3 regions of the Streptomyces sp. NPDC002867 genome follow, and region 3 is predicted to be linked to each of the others. Evidence: riboswitches for the same ligand, from Rfam matches in the RefSeq annotation. Region 3 holds a riboswitch; each other region holds the start of a gene.

Region 1 (4,543 bases), on a different contig from region 3:
CATGGAGTACGCCGAGGCGATGACCGCGAATCCGCCGGAGGTGACCGACGAGCTGACCGGGCGCCTGCTCGCGGCGCTGGGCGAGGAGGCGTTCGTGGAGCTGACGGCGATGGTGGCGGTGGAGAACCTGCGTTCGCGCATCAATGCGGCACTCGGCCTGACCAGCCAGGGTTTCAAGGACCACTGCGAGATCCCGGCCGCCGCACGGTCCACCACCGGAACGGCGGCCTGAGCCCGAACCGCCGGGACCCCTTCCACCTCGGCAGGAAGGGGATCCCGCCCAAGATCGGCTGTGTAGGGTGACGCCGTGGCCAGGATTCGGTTGAAAGTGTCGGAGCGGCGTGAGGAACTGCTGAACGCGGCTGTCGAGCAGATCGAGCAGCGGGGCGTGGCGGCCGTGCGGATCGCCGATGTCGCCTCGTCCCTCGGCGTCTCCAGCGCCCTGGTGCTCTACCACTTCTCGTCCAAGGAACAGCTGGTCGCCGCGGCGTTCACGCATGCCGCCGACGCCGACCTGGCCCACCTGCGCAAAATCCTCGGGCGGCGCACCTCCGCGCTGCGCCGGCTGCGGACGGCCGTCCGCTGGTACGCCCCGACCGGCCAGGCCAAGGGCTGGCGGCTGTGGATCGACGCCTGGGCCGCCTCCCTGCGGGATCCGACCCTGCGCGAGGTCGCCCGCGCCCTCGACCAGCAGTGGAAGGCGGCGCTGGCCGAGGTGATCGCGGAGGGCGCGGAGGCCGGGGAGTTCCCGTGCGAGGACCCGGCGGCCGCGGCCTGGCGTCTGACGGCGTTCCTCGACGGGCTCGCCGTGCAGATGACGTCGTACGCGGGTTCGCTGACCCGTGCGGCGATGCTGCAGTGGACGGACGAGGCGCTGGCCCGCGAGCTGGGGGTGGACCGCGAGGCGCTCACGGCGTCCCGCTAGCCGGGGCGCCGGCGCCCGGGGCGCGTGCCCCGGGCACTGTGCCGCCTCGGCTCAGAGCGGCAGGAGGTCCGGGCGCTTGGCCTCCACGTGGTCGCCGGAGCTCTCACCCCGCAGCCGCCGGCCGATCCACGGCACCAGGTGCTCACGCGCCCACTGGATGTCGTCGCGCCGCACCTCGAAGGCACCGCGCGGCGGGAGCGGCGGCCAGGGCTGGTCGGGGTCGGCGGGCACGTCGAGACCGAGCACCTGGGCGGCGCGCAGGGCGACGCGGGTGTGGCCCTCGGGTGACAGGTGCAGTCGGTCCGCGTCCCACGCACGCCGGTCCTGAACGGATTTGAGCGACCACAGGTCGAGGACGGGGCAGTCGTGGCGGTCGGCGATGGCCCGCACGTGCGCGGTGTACGTGGCGATCTTTCCGCGCAGATGACGCAGGACCGGCACGTCCCGGGTGTCGAAGCCGGTGGTCACCATGACCGTTCCGACCGAGTTCTTGAGGTCGGCGACCGCCCGCTCGAGCCGCTCGGCCACGTCGTCCGGGTCGCTGCCCGGCCGGATGATGTCGTTGCCTCCCGCGCAGAACGTCACCAGGTCGGGGGCGAGTTGCTTGGCCCTCGGGACCTGCTCGTCGACGATCTGGTCGAGGAGGCGGCCGCGTACGGCGAGGTTGGCGTACCGGAAGGTGTGCTCCGGCGTCAGGTCGGCGAGCAGTACCGCGAACCGGTCCGCCCAGCCGACGTACGTCCCGTCGGGGCCGGGGTCTCCCACGCCCTCGGTGAAGCTGTCACCGATCGCCGCGTACGACCCGAATGAGCCCTTGTTCTCTGTTCTCGAATCGTCTGCCACGGGAGCACATCTTTCCTTTACGGATGTGACCTACGCGACCGTAAGGAGGGGTTGACGGGAGGTGATCTATGCCACCTGTCAAGTTTCCGTCAAGCCGGAATACGCGGAATCCCCCGCTCCGCCGCCGGACGGAACGAGGGATGCGCGGCCGGCGGCCCAACGGGCCGCCGGTGTACGTCAGATGGAGACGCCGTGCTGGCGCAGGTAGGCCAGCGGGTCGATGTCGGAGCCGTACGACGGGCTGGTACGGATCTCGAAGTGCAGGTGCGGACCGGTGGAGTTGCCGGTGGAACCGGACAGACCGATCTGCTCGCCGCCCGCAACGCTCTGACCGCTGGAGACGGACAGGGACGAGAGGTGGGCGTACTGCGAGTAGGTGCCGTCGCCGTGCTGGATGACGACCTCGTTGCCGTACGAGCCGCTCCAGCCGGCCGAGACGACGGTGCCCGGACCGACGGACTTCACGCTCGTGCCGCTGCCGGCGATGAAGTCGACGCCGGTGTGGTAGCCACTGGACCACATGGCACCGGACGCGCGGTACGGCGTGGAGACACCGCCGCCGACGGGGGCGGTCCAGCCGGAGGACGCCGGGGCGGCCTTCTCGGCGGGAGCCTTTGTGGCGGGGGCCTTTGTGGCGGGGGCCTTTGTGGCGGGGGCCTTTGTGGCGGGAGCCGCAGGGGCGGGCGCCGCGGCACGCGAGGCGTCGCGCGAGGACCGGGACGTGGACTCGGAGCGCGGCCCGGGGTCCTTCTTCGCCTTCGACTTCGCGTTGATGGTCAGTTCAAGACCCGGGTGGATCAGCGCCGGGTCCGCACCGATGGCACGGCGGTTGTCGTTGTAGAGCTTCTTCCAGCCGCCGCGGACGTTCTGCTCGTCGGCGATCTTGGCAAGGTAGTCGCCGGCGACGACGGTGTACGTCTTCGGAGCCTTCGCCGCGGTCGGAGCGGCCGCGGCGGCCGAGGCCGGAGCGGCCTTCTGGGGAGCGGCGGCGGGGGTCGCGGCGTTGGCGCCGGTTGCGCCGAGCAGCGGCAGGGCTATGGCGGCGCTGCCCGTACCGGCGGCGACGAGGCCGCGGCTGACGGGGTTGGCCTTGGGACGGCGGTGCTTACCCTTTCCGGGCATGGCGCATTCCTCTCCGGCGCCTGCGAGGTGAGCTGTCGGGTTCGGGCTGGAGATGCCCGTTCGCGCTGGTTGCGCGAATTAACCCCGAGCCGTCCGGATTCTCCGGATACGGCGTACTACCTGGGTCCCCCGCTCCTGCCACGCGTGGGTGGGTTCGAAGTCCGGTCGGCGGCAGGATTAGGCGGTCCGTCCGGATTGAGCGTGACCGTAGGCGAGTACACCGGGCGGAACAAGCCGCGAATTTCCCCCGGCTTTCCCGGTCGCGATTTCCGGGCCGCCCCACTCGTCACCCTCCGTGGACGAGTGACAGTCAATTCCCTTGCTGACCACGGAATTGACACGGGGAAAGCAGGCACGTTCCGTCACGAATATGATCCTGCTCACGAGCCGTACCCCATCTCCCCCGTAGACGGGGCACGTTATCCGCAAGGGCTCAATTCGGACAGAAGGCACAAATAATCGCCTAAGCGTGCACTTGGGCACCAAGCACCGTCCGCAACGCCCGACTTCGTCCCCTGCCGCCGCGCGGCCGGCGACGGAGCTCCTCACCGCCCGCTTCCGGTCAGCCTGAATTCAGCCAGTCGCATCCCGGAGAAACACCACGCGAATGACGGCAGGCCCCTTTCACCCAAAGGGAATCGGGCCGCCCCACTCATCGGTTTTCGATCACGGCGCCTGCCATTCACGCGGAGCCCGGGTGCGTCGTGCGGGGGTGCGCCCGCGGGCCCCGGCCCTCATGACAGTGCCGGGGCGGCCGCCCCCGCCACGCCCGCGGGCACGGAACGCATCACGACCGACATGATTGCCTGATGAACCTGTGCCGTATCGTCGGATCGCGCCATCGTCGGCGACCGGCGCCGACGGCCGTCGCCTGAAGGAGTCCACGTGACGCAGCAGCTGCCGCAGGCCCCGTCGACCGAACCCCGGCTGGCCGGAGTGCGAAACTTCCGGGACGTGGGCGGACTGCCGACCGTGGACGGCGGGCGCGTGCGGCACGGCAGGCTCTACCGCAGCGGGCACCTCGCGCACGCCACCGAGGGCGACGCCGCCTTCCTCGCGTCCCTCGGGCTGCACACGATCTTCGACTTCCGCAATGCGGCGGACCAGCGGCTGGAAGGCCCGGACGTCGAGCTCCCGGGCGTGCGGAACGTGAATCTCCCGCTGAGCGACCCGGCCGACGGCGCGGAGTTCTGGAAGATGGTCCGGGACGGCAACCTCGACCAGCTGAAGTCGATCCTGGCCGACGGCAAGGGCGCCGCCCGGATGATCGCCTCCTACCGGATGATCATCAAGGAGCGGACCGCCGAGCACAGCCGCGTCCTGCACGCACTGGCCGAGGACAGCGTCCCGGCGCTGATGCACTGCGCGGCCGGCAAGGACCGCGCCGGCCTGTCGATCGCGGTGACCCTGCTCGCCGTCGGCGTGGAGCGCGAGGCGATCGAGGCGGACTACCTGAAGTCGAACGACCCGCACCGCCGCTACAAGATCAAGCGCGGCGACGACTCCCCCGAGGCCATGTCGGCGCAGGTCATGGAGCTGCTGAGCCCGCTGTTCGACGCCCGCGCCACCTATCTGTCCGCCGCGTTCGAGACCATCGAGGAGACGTGGGGCGGCACCGAGCAGTACCTCGCGAAGGGGCTCGGGCTCTCCGCG
Region 2 (4,543 bases), on a different contig from region 3:
GCGCGTGATCTGGACGAGGACGAACTGCGCCGGATCCACGCCGCGATGGGCCGGGTCCTGCGGTCCGCGGTCCCGGCCGCGCGCGTGCCGCCCCGGCGGACCTGGCTCACCGGACGACGGGACGACCGCGACCCGGTGTGCCCGCGCTGCCGGGGGCCCCTGAGCTCCGGCCGCACCGGAGGCCGCCGCTCCGTGTGGTGCCCCGCCTGCCAGAGCTGAGCCGCCCGGAGCGGGCCGGCCGCACACGGAGCCCGCGTCACCAGGGCTTCGGCGTCGCTAGGGCTTCAGCAGGGCCTTGACCATGCCGTCGGCCTTGGCCTGGAACGTCGCGTACGCCTCGGGGCCCTTCTCCAGCGGCAACGTGTGCGTGGCGAAGCCCTCGACGCCGAGCGGATCGGCGTCCGTCAGCAGCGGAAGGATGTCGTCCATCCAGCGCCGGACATTGGCCTGCCCCATACGGAGCTGGATCTGCTTGTCGAACAGGGTGAGCATCGGCACGGGATCCGCCATGCCGCCGTAGACCCCGACCAGGGAGATCGTGCCACCGCGCCGTACCGCGTCGATGGCCGTGTAGAACGCCTCCAGCCGGTCCACGCCGACATGCTCCATGACGCGCCGGGCCACGCGTCCGGGCAGCAGACCTGTCGCCCACTGCCCCGCCTTGGCGACCGGTGCGCCGTGGGCCTCCATCCCCACGGCGTCGATGACCGCGTCCGAGCCGCGGCCGTCCGTCAGGTCGCGGACCGCGTCGGCGACCTCGTCGTGCTCGCGCAGGTCGAGGACCGTCACCCCGCGCGCCTCGGCCCGGTCGAGACGCTCGGGGACGAGGTCGATGCCGATGACGAGTCCGGCGCCCCGGTGCAGGGCCACGCGGCAGGCCATGTCGCCGATCGGTCCGAGGCCGAGCACGGTCAGCGACCCGCCGGGCGGTACGTCCGCGTACTCCACGGCCTGCCACGCCGTCGGCAGTACGTCCGAGAGGTAGACGAAACGCTCGTCCGGTGGCCCCTCGGGCACCTTGACCGGCAGTGTGTCGCCGAAGGGCACCCGCAGGTACTCGGCCTGCCCGCCGGGCACCTGCCCGTACAGCTTCGTGTAGCCGAACAGCGACGCGCCCATGCCGCGGTCCCGCACCTGGGTCGTCTCGCACTGCGAGTGGAGGCCCTGGGCGCACATGAAGCACTCACCGCACGAGACGTTGAACGGCACGACGACGCGGTCGCCGGCCGAGAGGGCCGTCACCTCGGGACCGGTCTCCTCCACGACGCCCATGGGCTCGTGGCCGAGGATGTCGCCGGGATCGAGGTACGGGCCCAGGACCTCGTAGAGGTGAAGATCCGAACCGCAGATGCCGGTGGACGTCACCCGGACGATCACATCCTTCGGCTCGGTGATGCGGGGATCGGGGACGGTCTCGATCCGGACGTCCCGCCTGCCCTGCCATGTCAGTGCGCGCATCGTTTCCTCCCGCGTTGCTCTCCGGTGGGCGGCCTGCGGCCGTCGTACGGGCGGCGCCGCGCACCCGGCCACCACGGCCGAGTACCCGAAGCGGGCGATGCCATTGCATACAGAAGAAAACGGACTATTGGTACTCAATGGAGCGTCGGACTTTCCGGTATGAGGCGTTTCTCTTTCATTGCCCGTATGTCCGTTTATGTATGAAGTGTGCGGCTGGGTTTCCTTGTTGCCGGTTTCGTGACGTCGGTCACGTGACGGAATGCCCTGGATGGCGGGCAGGCGTCGCAGCCGCCTTGCGTGGAGGGAAAGTTGAGTTCCCGACAGGAAATGAGGAAGGTCATTTCCGTCTCTTTTCTCCGGTCTTGCATTGCGGTTGTGAATTCAGGGCTTGTTCCGTCGGGCCGCTCTCGCTTACGGTCACCGCAATCCGGATGGACCGCCGAATCCTGCCGCCGTCCGGGAATCCGACCACGCACTCACGTTCGGCAGGAGCGGGGGACCCAGGTAAGCCGCCGATCCGGAAACCGGAACGGCTCGGGGTGAAGTCGCACCGACCATGCGACCGGGCATCTCCAGCCCGAACCCGACAGCTCACCTCGCAGGCGACGGAGAGGAATGCGTCATGCCTGCAAAGGGTAAGCACCGCCGTCCCAAGTCCGGCCGACTCGTCCGCGGCTTCGTCGCCGCGGGCACGGGCGGCGCCGCGCTCGCCCTGCCGTTGTTCGGCGCGACCACCGCCGGTGCCGCGCAGCCGGCCCAGGCCGCGACCGCGAAGACCGCCGTCACGGCGCCCGCCGCGGCGAAGAAGGCCCCCGTGACGTACACCGTCGTCGCGGGCGACTCCCTGTCGAAGATCGCCGAGGAGCACTCCGTCAGCGGCGGCTGGAAGAAGCTCTACAACGACAACCGCCGGAACATCGGCGCCGACCCGGCGCTGATCCGCCCCGGCCTGAAGCTGACCATCGGCGCCAAGGCCAAGCCCGCGGACCGCGCCGCCGACGCCGCCCGCGCCGACCGCTCCGAGGCCCGCACCGCCCTGGTGGCGAAGAAGGCCCCGGCCGCGAAGCCCGCCAAGGCCAAGACGTATTCCAACGATCTCGACGGCTGGATCAAGGAATCGCTCGACATCATGGCCAAGCACGGAATTCCCGGCACCTACGAGGGAATCCACCGGAACATCATGCGCGAGTCCTCCGGAAATCCGCTGGCGATCAACAACTGGGACATCAACGCGGTGAACGGAACGCCCTCCAAGGGCCTTCTCCAGGTGATCGACCCCACGTTCCGGGCCTACCACGTTCCCGGCACGCCGTTCGACAGCTACGACCCGGTCGCGAACATCACCGCCGCGTGCAACTACGCCGCCGCCAGGTACGGCTCCATCGACAACGTGAACGGTCCGTACTGACCGTAGCCCCGCAATTCGCGGCTTCGATTGCAGACGGAATCGCGCCGGGCGCCTGTTCTGACATCACGTCAGTGCGGCGCCCGGCGCGGCCATGTGCTCACCCGCGCCGACGGCGGGAAGGTTGGAGGATGCGACTGCTGCTGATCTCCGACACCCATGTGCCCCGGCGCGCCCGCCGCCTGCCCGACGAGGTGATGGCCCGTGTCGAGGAGGCCGACGTGGTGATCCACGCCGGCGACTGGGTCGACACCGCGACCCTCGACCTCCTTGAGGACCGCTCCGCCCGCCTCCTCGCGGTGTACGGCAACAACGACGGCGACGCGTTGCGCGCCCGGCTCCCGGAGGTGGCCCGCGCGGAGCTCGGTGGTCTCCGGTTCGGCGTCGTCCACGAGACGGGCCCCGCCGCCGGACGCGAGCGGCGCTGCGCCGAGAGGTTCCCGGACCTCGACGTCCTGGTCTTCGGCCACAGCCACATCCCGTGGGACACCACGGCCCCCGGCGGCCTGCGGCTCCTCAACCCCGGCTCCCCGACCGACCGCAGGCGACAGCCCCACCACACGTACATGACCGCGCGGGCGGCGGACGGCGCGCTGACCGAGGTCCTGCTGCACCGCCTGTGACCGGACCCCGGGTAGTTTTGCGGTCAACCGATCTCAGGAGCCGCCCCGTGTCCGCCAGGCCCCGCCTGCTGTACGTCACCGACCTCGCCTACCCGGCCAAGGGGCGGCGGTACTGCGACGAGGACATCCACTTGTCCTCACGGCTGCGCGAGGACTTCGACCTCGCCCTCGCCCACCCGGCGGACGCGGCCGGGCTGATGGACGGCTTCGACGGTGTCGTGGTGCGCAACAGCGGGCCCGTCCTGCACTACCAGGACGCGTACGACGCCTTCCGCGAGAAGGCCATAAGGACCGGCGCCCGGGTCTACAACCCGCTGACCGCACGCGGCGACATGGCGGGCAAGCAGTACCTGCTGGACCTCACCAGGGCCGGGTACCCGGTCATCCCCACGGTGGACCGGCTCGACGACCTCGGCCTGTTGCCCGCCTCCGACGTGTACGCGGTCAAGCCCAGGGCCGGCGCCGACTCCATCGGCCTCCACTTCGCGGACGCCGAGCAGCTCCCCGGCCTCATACGCGGCGACGTGCTGATACAGCCGCGCGTCGACTTCGTCTACGAGGTCTCCTTCTACTTCGTCGACGACACCTTCCAGTACGCCCTGCACGCCCCCGACCCCGCCCGCCGCTGGGACCTGGAGCCGTACGAACCCACCGCGGCCGACCTCGACTTCGCCCGGCGCCTCATCGCCTGGAACACCGTCGACCACGGCATCCAGCGCGTCGACGCCTGCCGCACCCGCGACGTCGGACTGCTGCTCGTCGAGCTCGAGGACCTCAATCCGTACCTGTCCCTGGACCTTGTCGACGAGGCGACCCGTGAGGCGTTCGTCGCCGCGCTGAAGACCTCACTGCACCGCTTCCTCGCCGCACCGGCGGCTCCGGCCGCGTAGCGGGCGGCCCGGGGCCGGGCGCGACCGCCGGTGTGCCTCAGGCGGGCCGCGTGTCGGGTACGTCCGCGGCCCCTGCGTCGTACACGTCGAGGCGGCCGCACATGCCGAACCGACCGCGTGCCGCGGGCCGTTCCGCCCGTACGACGGCGTCCGCGAGGTAGCGGGCG
Region 3 (4,543 bases):
CTGGACATCGGCGGACAGCGGATCGCCGCCGGCGACCCCGTGCTCGTCGTGCTCGCCGCCGCCGACCGCGACCCGGAGCGGTTCACCGAGCCCGACACGCTCGACCTGTCCCGGCGCGACAACCAGCACCTGGGATACGGGCACGGCATCCATTACTGCCTCGGCGCCCCGCTCGCCCGGCTTGAAGGGCAGACGGCGATCGCGACCCTGCTCACGAGGACGCCTGACTTGCGACTTGCGGGCGATCCGGCCGATTTGCGGTGGCGTGGGGGACTCATCATGCGCGGATTGCGCACTCTGCCCGTTGAGTTCACCGCCACCAGAAGCTGACGCAGCGTCAAGTCTGTGACTTTTACGTGATCTGCGCTGCATCGACTTGTGACTCACGTTCGAATGCGGCTACGTTCACCGTCGACTCGGCAGGCATCAGCAGGCCGCACAGTCCCCAGTAGTCACGCGAAAGGCAACCGCATGCGCTCCGGGAACGGACGTCACCGCCGCCCCCGTCAGGCTCCGGCCATCGTCGTCGCGGCGGGGGTGACCGGATCCGCCATCGCGATCCCCCTGCTCGGCGCGGGCTCCGCCTCCGCTGCCGACGCGGCCACCTGGGACCGCGTCGCCGAATGCGAGAGCAGCGGCATGTGGAGCGCGGACCTCGGCAACGGCTTCTACGGCGGGCTGCAGATGTCGCAGCAGACGTGGGAGGAGTTCGGCGGCACGGCGTACGCGCCGAGCGCCGACCTGGCGAGCCGTTCGCAGCAGATCGCGGTCGCGGAGAAGGTGCTGGACGCGCAGGGGCCCGACGCCTGGCAGGCATGCGCCCCGATCGCGGGGCTGACCAACGACGACGCCTCGACCGGTGTCGACCCCGGGGACCTCCTGCCTCTGCCGGACGCGAGCCCGGAGGCCGGAGCCGACACGAGGTCCGACACGGGCGCCGACGCGGATGCACCGGCCGACTCCGGTGACGCAGGCGCCGGCGACCCGGCCGTGGACGCGCCGGACGGTTCGCGGGAGACCCCCGCGCCGGACGCCTCCACAAGGCCCACGCCCGAGGACGGCGACGCGCAGGCGTCCCCGGCCCCGTCCGCCGGCACGGACGGCGCCGAGGCGTCCGACCCCGCGACCGGCGCGGGCAGGCACCGGGGCGAGCCCGCCCCCGACGATGCCGAAACGGGCATCGAGGACAAGGAGCGCGAAAGCGGTCGTCATGCCTCACGAGGTGACGCATCGGCACGTGACGGGGTGACAGAGGGCGCGTCCGACGGTACGTACACCGTCCGGCCGGGCGACACTCTGTGGGCCATCGCCGACGAGCGCGAGGTGCCCGGGGGGTGGGGTGCCCTCTATGAGGCGAACGAGAAGACCGTGGGCGCCGACCCCGATCTCATCCTCCCCGGTCAGAGCCTCGATCTCGGCCTGAACGGCGAGTAGTTCAAGCGGCGATTCGCTGGCATATGTCCGTTCTGTGCAAGTGAGACAAGGGTCTCTTTGCCGCAACTGGCCGATATCGCCCAGCAAATTCGCCCAAGCCGTGCCCGACCTGCGCAAACGCCTCCCAAGTGGAGGGCGGTTCGGGCGATTTCTCCCCGATGTTCGACTTTGGACATCGGGGAGCGGTGTGTTTACGGTCGGAACCGCTCGCCACCGCGGGCACCGTCGACCGTCACGCCGAATCCTGCCGTCGGTCGGGGGGAACAGTCGTCGCTCAGTGCGCCGAAGGCAGGAGCGGGGGACCCAAGGTAAGTGCCGGTCCCGGCCGTCGATCACGACGGCCGAGAACGGCTGGGGGTGGAGCCGCGCGCATCGACGCGCGGCCGGGCAACTCTTCCGGCCCGAACCCGACAGCTCACCTCGCAGGCGTCGGTGAGGAGAAGCTCCATGCTGCGTTCCGGCAAGGCCAAGCACCGCCGCTCGTCGAAGACTGTTCGTCTCGCAACGCTCGCCGGCGTCGCCGGTGCCGCCGTCGCGGCCCCGATGCTCGGCGCCACCTCGGCCTCCGCCGCCACCGCCTCCGAGTGGGACGCCGTCGCCCAGTGCGAGTCCGGTGGCAACTGGTCCATCAACACCGGCAACGGTTACTACGGCGGCCTGCAGTTCTCCGCCTCCACCTGGGCGGCCTACGGCGGCACGTCGTACGCCCCGTCCGCCGACCAGGCCTCCAAGTCCCAGCAGATCGCGATAGCCGAGAAGGTCCTCGCCGGCCAGGGCAAGGGCGCCTGGCCGAACTGCGGCGTGGGCCTCTCCAGCGCCCCCTACAACGGCGGCTCCGCCGAGCCGGCCGAGAAGCGCGCCGAGGCCCCGACCACCCGCTCCGAGCGTGCCGAGGCCCCCGCGCCGAAGAAGGCCGCGGCCACGTCGTTCAAGAAGGGCGACGGCGAGTACAAGGTCAAGGCCGGGGACACCCTGGGCAAGATCGCGGAGGCCGAGAAGGTCAAGGGCGGCTGGAAGAAGCTCTTCGACCTCAACAAGGACGTCATCGAGAACGCCGATGTCATCTACCCGGGCCAGCAGCTCCACCTGAGCTGACCGCCCGCCGTCCGCGGGCCCGCGGACGGATTCCGAGCACCCCGGTCCGGCGCTGCTTCCCCCGTAAGCGCCGGGCCGGGGTTCGGTCGTGAAGGGCCCCGAAGAGCCTTACTTACGGGTAGCTTGCGGGGGTTTTGTCCGGCAAGCCCAGCGTTCATGCCCTTTTTCGTCCCACGGGGCGGGCATCGGCCGGCCTTTGCCCCCGAGGCGGTTAGGCTCTTGCCGCAAGGCCAAGCAGACCTCTGCACATTTCTCGCGTCACATCCCAGAAGGAGATGCTCGTGCCGTCCATCGACGTCGTCGTAGCCCGGGAAATCCTGGACTCCCGAGGCAACCCCACGGTCGAGGTCGAGGTTGGCCTCGACGACGGCAGCACGGGTCGTGCTGCTGTTCCGTCCGGCGCCTCCACCGGTGCGTTCGAGGCCATTGAGCTCCGCGACGGTGACCAGAACCGTTACCAGGGCAAGGGTGTCGAGAAGGCCGTCCTCGCCGTCATCGAGCAGATCGGTCCGGAGCTCGTCGGCTACGACGCCACCGAGCAGCGCCTGATCGACCAGGCGATGTTCGACCTGGACGCCACCGACAACAAGGCGTCGCTCGGCGCCAACGCCATCCTCGGTGTCTCCCTCGCCGTCGCGCACGCCGCCTCCGAGGCGTCCGACCTGCCGCTCTTCCGCTACCTGGGCGGCCCGAACGCGCACCTGCTGCCCGTTCCGATGATGAACATCCTGAACGGCGGCTCGCACGCCGACTCCAACGTGGACATCCAGGAGTTCATGATCGCGCCGATCGGTGCGGAGTCCTTCTCCGAGGCCCTGCGCTGGGGCACCGAGGTCTACCACACCCTCAAGAAGGTGCTGAAGACCAAGGGCCTGTCCACCGGCCTCGGCGACGAGGGCGGCTTCGCGCCGAACCTCGACTCCAACCGCGCCGCCCTCGACCTCATCCTCGAGGCCATCAAGGAGGCCGGCTACGCCCCGGGCAAGGACATCGCGCTCGCGCTGGACGTCGCCGCGTCCGAGTTCTACAAGGACGGCGCGTACCAGTTCGAGGGCAAGGCCCGCTCGGCCGCCGAGATGACCGAGTACTACGAGGAGCTCGTCGCCTCCTACCCGCTGGTCTCCATCGAGGACCCGCTGTTCGAGGACGACTGGGCCGGCTGGAAGGTCATCACCGACAAGCTCGGCTCCAAGGTCCAGCTCGTCGGCGACGACCTGTTCGTCACCAACCCGGAGCGTCTGGCCCGCGGCATCGAGGAGGGCACCGCCAACGCCCTGCTCGTCAAGGTCAACCAGATCGGTTCGCTGACCGAGACCCTGGACGCCGTCGAGCTCGCCCAGCGCAACGGCTTCAAGTGCATGATGTCCCACCGCTCCGGCGAGACCGAGGACGTCACCATCGCCGACCTGGCCGTCGCCACCAACTGCGGCCAGATCAAGACCGGCGCCCCGGCCCGCTCCGAGCGCGTCGCCAAGTACAACCAGCTGCTGCGCATCGAGGAGATCCTCGACGACGCCGCGGTGTACGCCGGCCGCAGCGCCTTCCCGCGCTTCAAGGGCTGACCGCGGGCTGACACCCCCGCCTCCGTACGTCCCTGGCCCCGGTCCCGTACCGTGTCCGGGGACGTACGCGTGTGAAAGGGGAGGCGAGAGAGCATGGCGCGCAGGCCGGAGCCGGACCGGTTCTCCACCGCGACGAGACTGCGGCTGCTCGGCGAGCAGACCGCCGCCCGCGTCTACCGGTCGCAGAGCCGTCGCCAGGCCCGCCGCTCCCGGCTCACCGGCCGGGCCGCGTTCCTCGCGCTGGTCGTCTGCTCCCTGGTGGTCGCCCTCGCCTACCCGATGCGCCAGTACGTCTCCCAGCGCGCCGAGATCGCCGAGCAGGAACGCCGGATGGCCGAGGCCCGCGAGCAGGTCGAGGAGCTCCGGGACGAGAAGGCCCGCCTCCAGGACGACATGTACATCCGGCGCCTCGCCCGTGAGCACCTGCACTACGTGCTCCCGGGCGAGACCGG

The links. A riboswitch is a leader RNA that binds a small molecule or an ion and turns the genes downstream of it on or off. The one in region 3 is predicted to bind cyclic di-AMP.
Region 1: it holds a riboswitch for cyclic di-AMP, as region 3 does, so the genes downstream of both, ACWD0A_RS10910 (M23 family metallopeptidase) here and ACWD0A_RS16720 (transglycosylase family protein) in region 3, are expected to answer to the same signal.
Region 2: it holds a riboswitch for cyclic di-AMP, as region 3 does, so the genes downstream of both, ACWD0A_RS06470 (transglycosylase SLT domain-containing protein) here and ACWD0A_RS16720 (transglycosylase family protein) in region 3, are expected to answer to the same signal.

What each region holds. Positions count from the first base shown of each region.
Region 1 is NZ_JBSFUR010000008.1:198,290-202,832, reverse strand. Features, by position in the region: gene ACWD0A_RS10925 (carboxymuconolactone decarboxylase family protein) at 1-232, shown strand, start outside; gene ACWD0A_RS10920 (TetR/AcrR family transcriptional regulator) at 308-925, shown strand; gene ACWD0A_RS10915 (SGNH/GDSL hydrolase family protein) at 977-1,768, opposite strand; gene ACWD0A_RS10910 (M23 family metallopeptidase) at 1,946-2,890, opposite strand; cyclic di-AMP (ydaO/yuaA leader) riboswitch at 2,893-3,051, opposite strand; gene ACWD0A_RS10905 (tyrosine-protein phosphatase) at 3,776-4,543, shown strand, end outside.
Region 2 is NZ_JBSFUR010000005.1:74,263-78,805, forward strand. Features, by position in the region: gene ACWD0A_RS06460 (Fpg/Nei family DNA glycosylase) at 1-219, shown strand, start outside; gene ACWD0A_RS06465 (zinc-dependent alcohol dehydrogenase) at 277-1,458, opposite strand; cyclic di-AMP (ydaO/yuaA leader) riboswitch at 1,920-2,076, shown strand; gene ACWD0A_RS06470 (transglycosylase SLT domain-containing protein) at 2,081-2,866, shown strand; gene ACWD0A_RS06475 (metallophosphoesterase family protein) at 2,995-3,486, shown strand; gene ACWD0A_RS06480 (hypothetical protein) at 3,534-4,376, shown strand; gene ACWD0A_RS06485 (cupin domain-containing protein) at 4,414-4,543, opposite strand, start outside.
Region 3 is NZ_JBSFUR010000015.1:6,019-10,561, reverse strand. Features, by position in the region: gene ACWD0A_RS16730 (cytochrome P450 family protein) at 1-330, shown strand, start outside; gene ACWD0A_RS16725 (transglycosylase family protein) at 472-1,434, shown strand; cyclic di-AMP (ydaO/yuaA leader) riboswitch at 1,705-1,878, shown strand; gene ACWD0A_RS16720 (transglycosylase family protein) at 1,882-2,529, shown strand; gene eno (phosphopyruvate hydratase) at 2,805-4,091, shown strand; gene ACWD0A_RS16710 (FtsB family cell division protein) at 4,185-4,543, shown strand, end outside.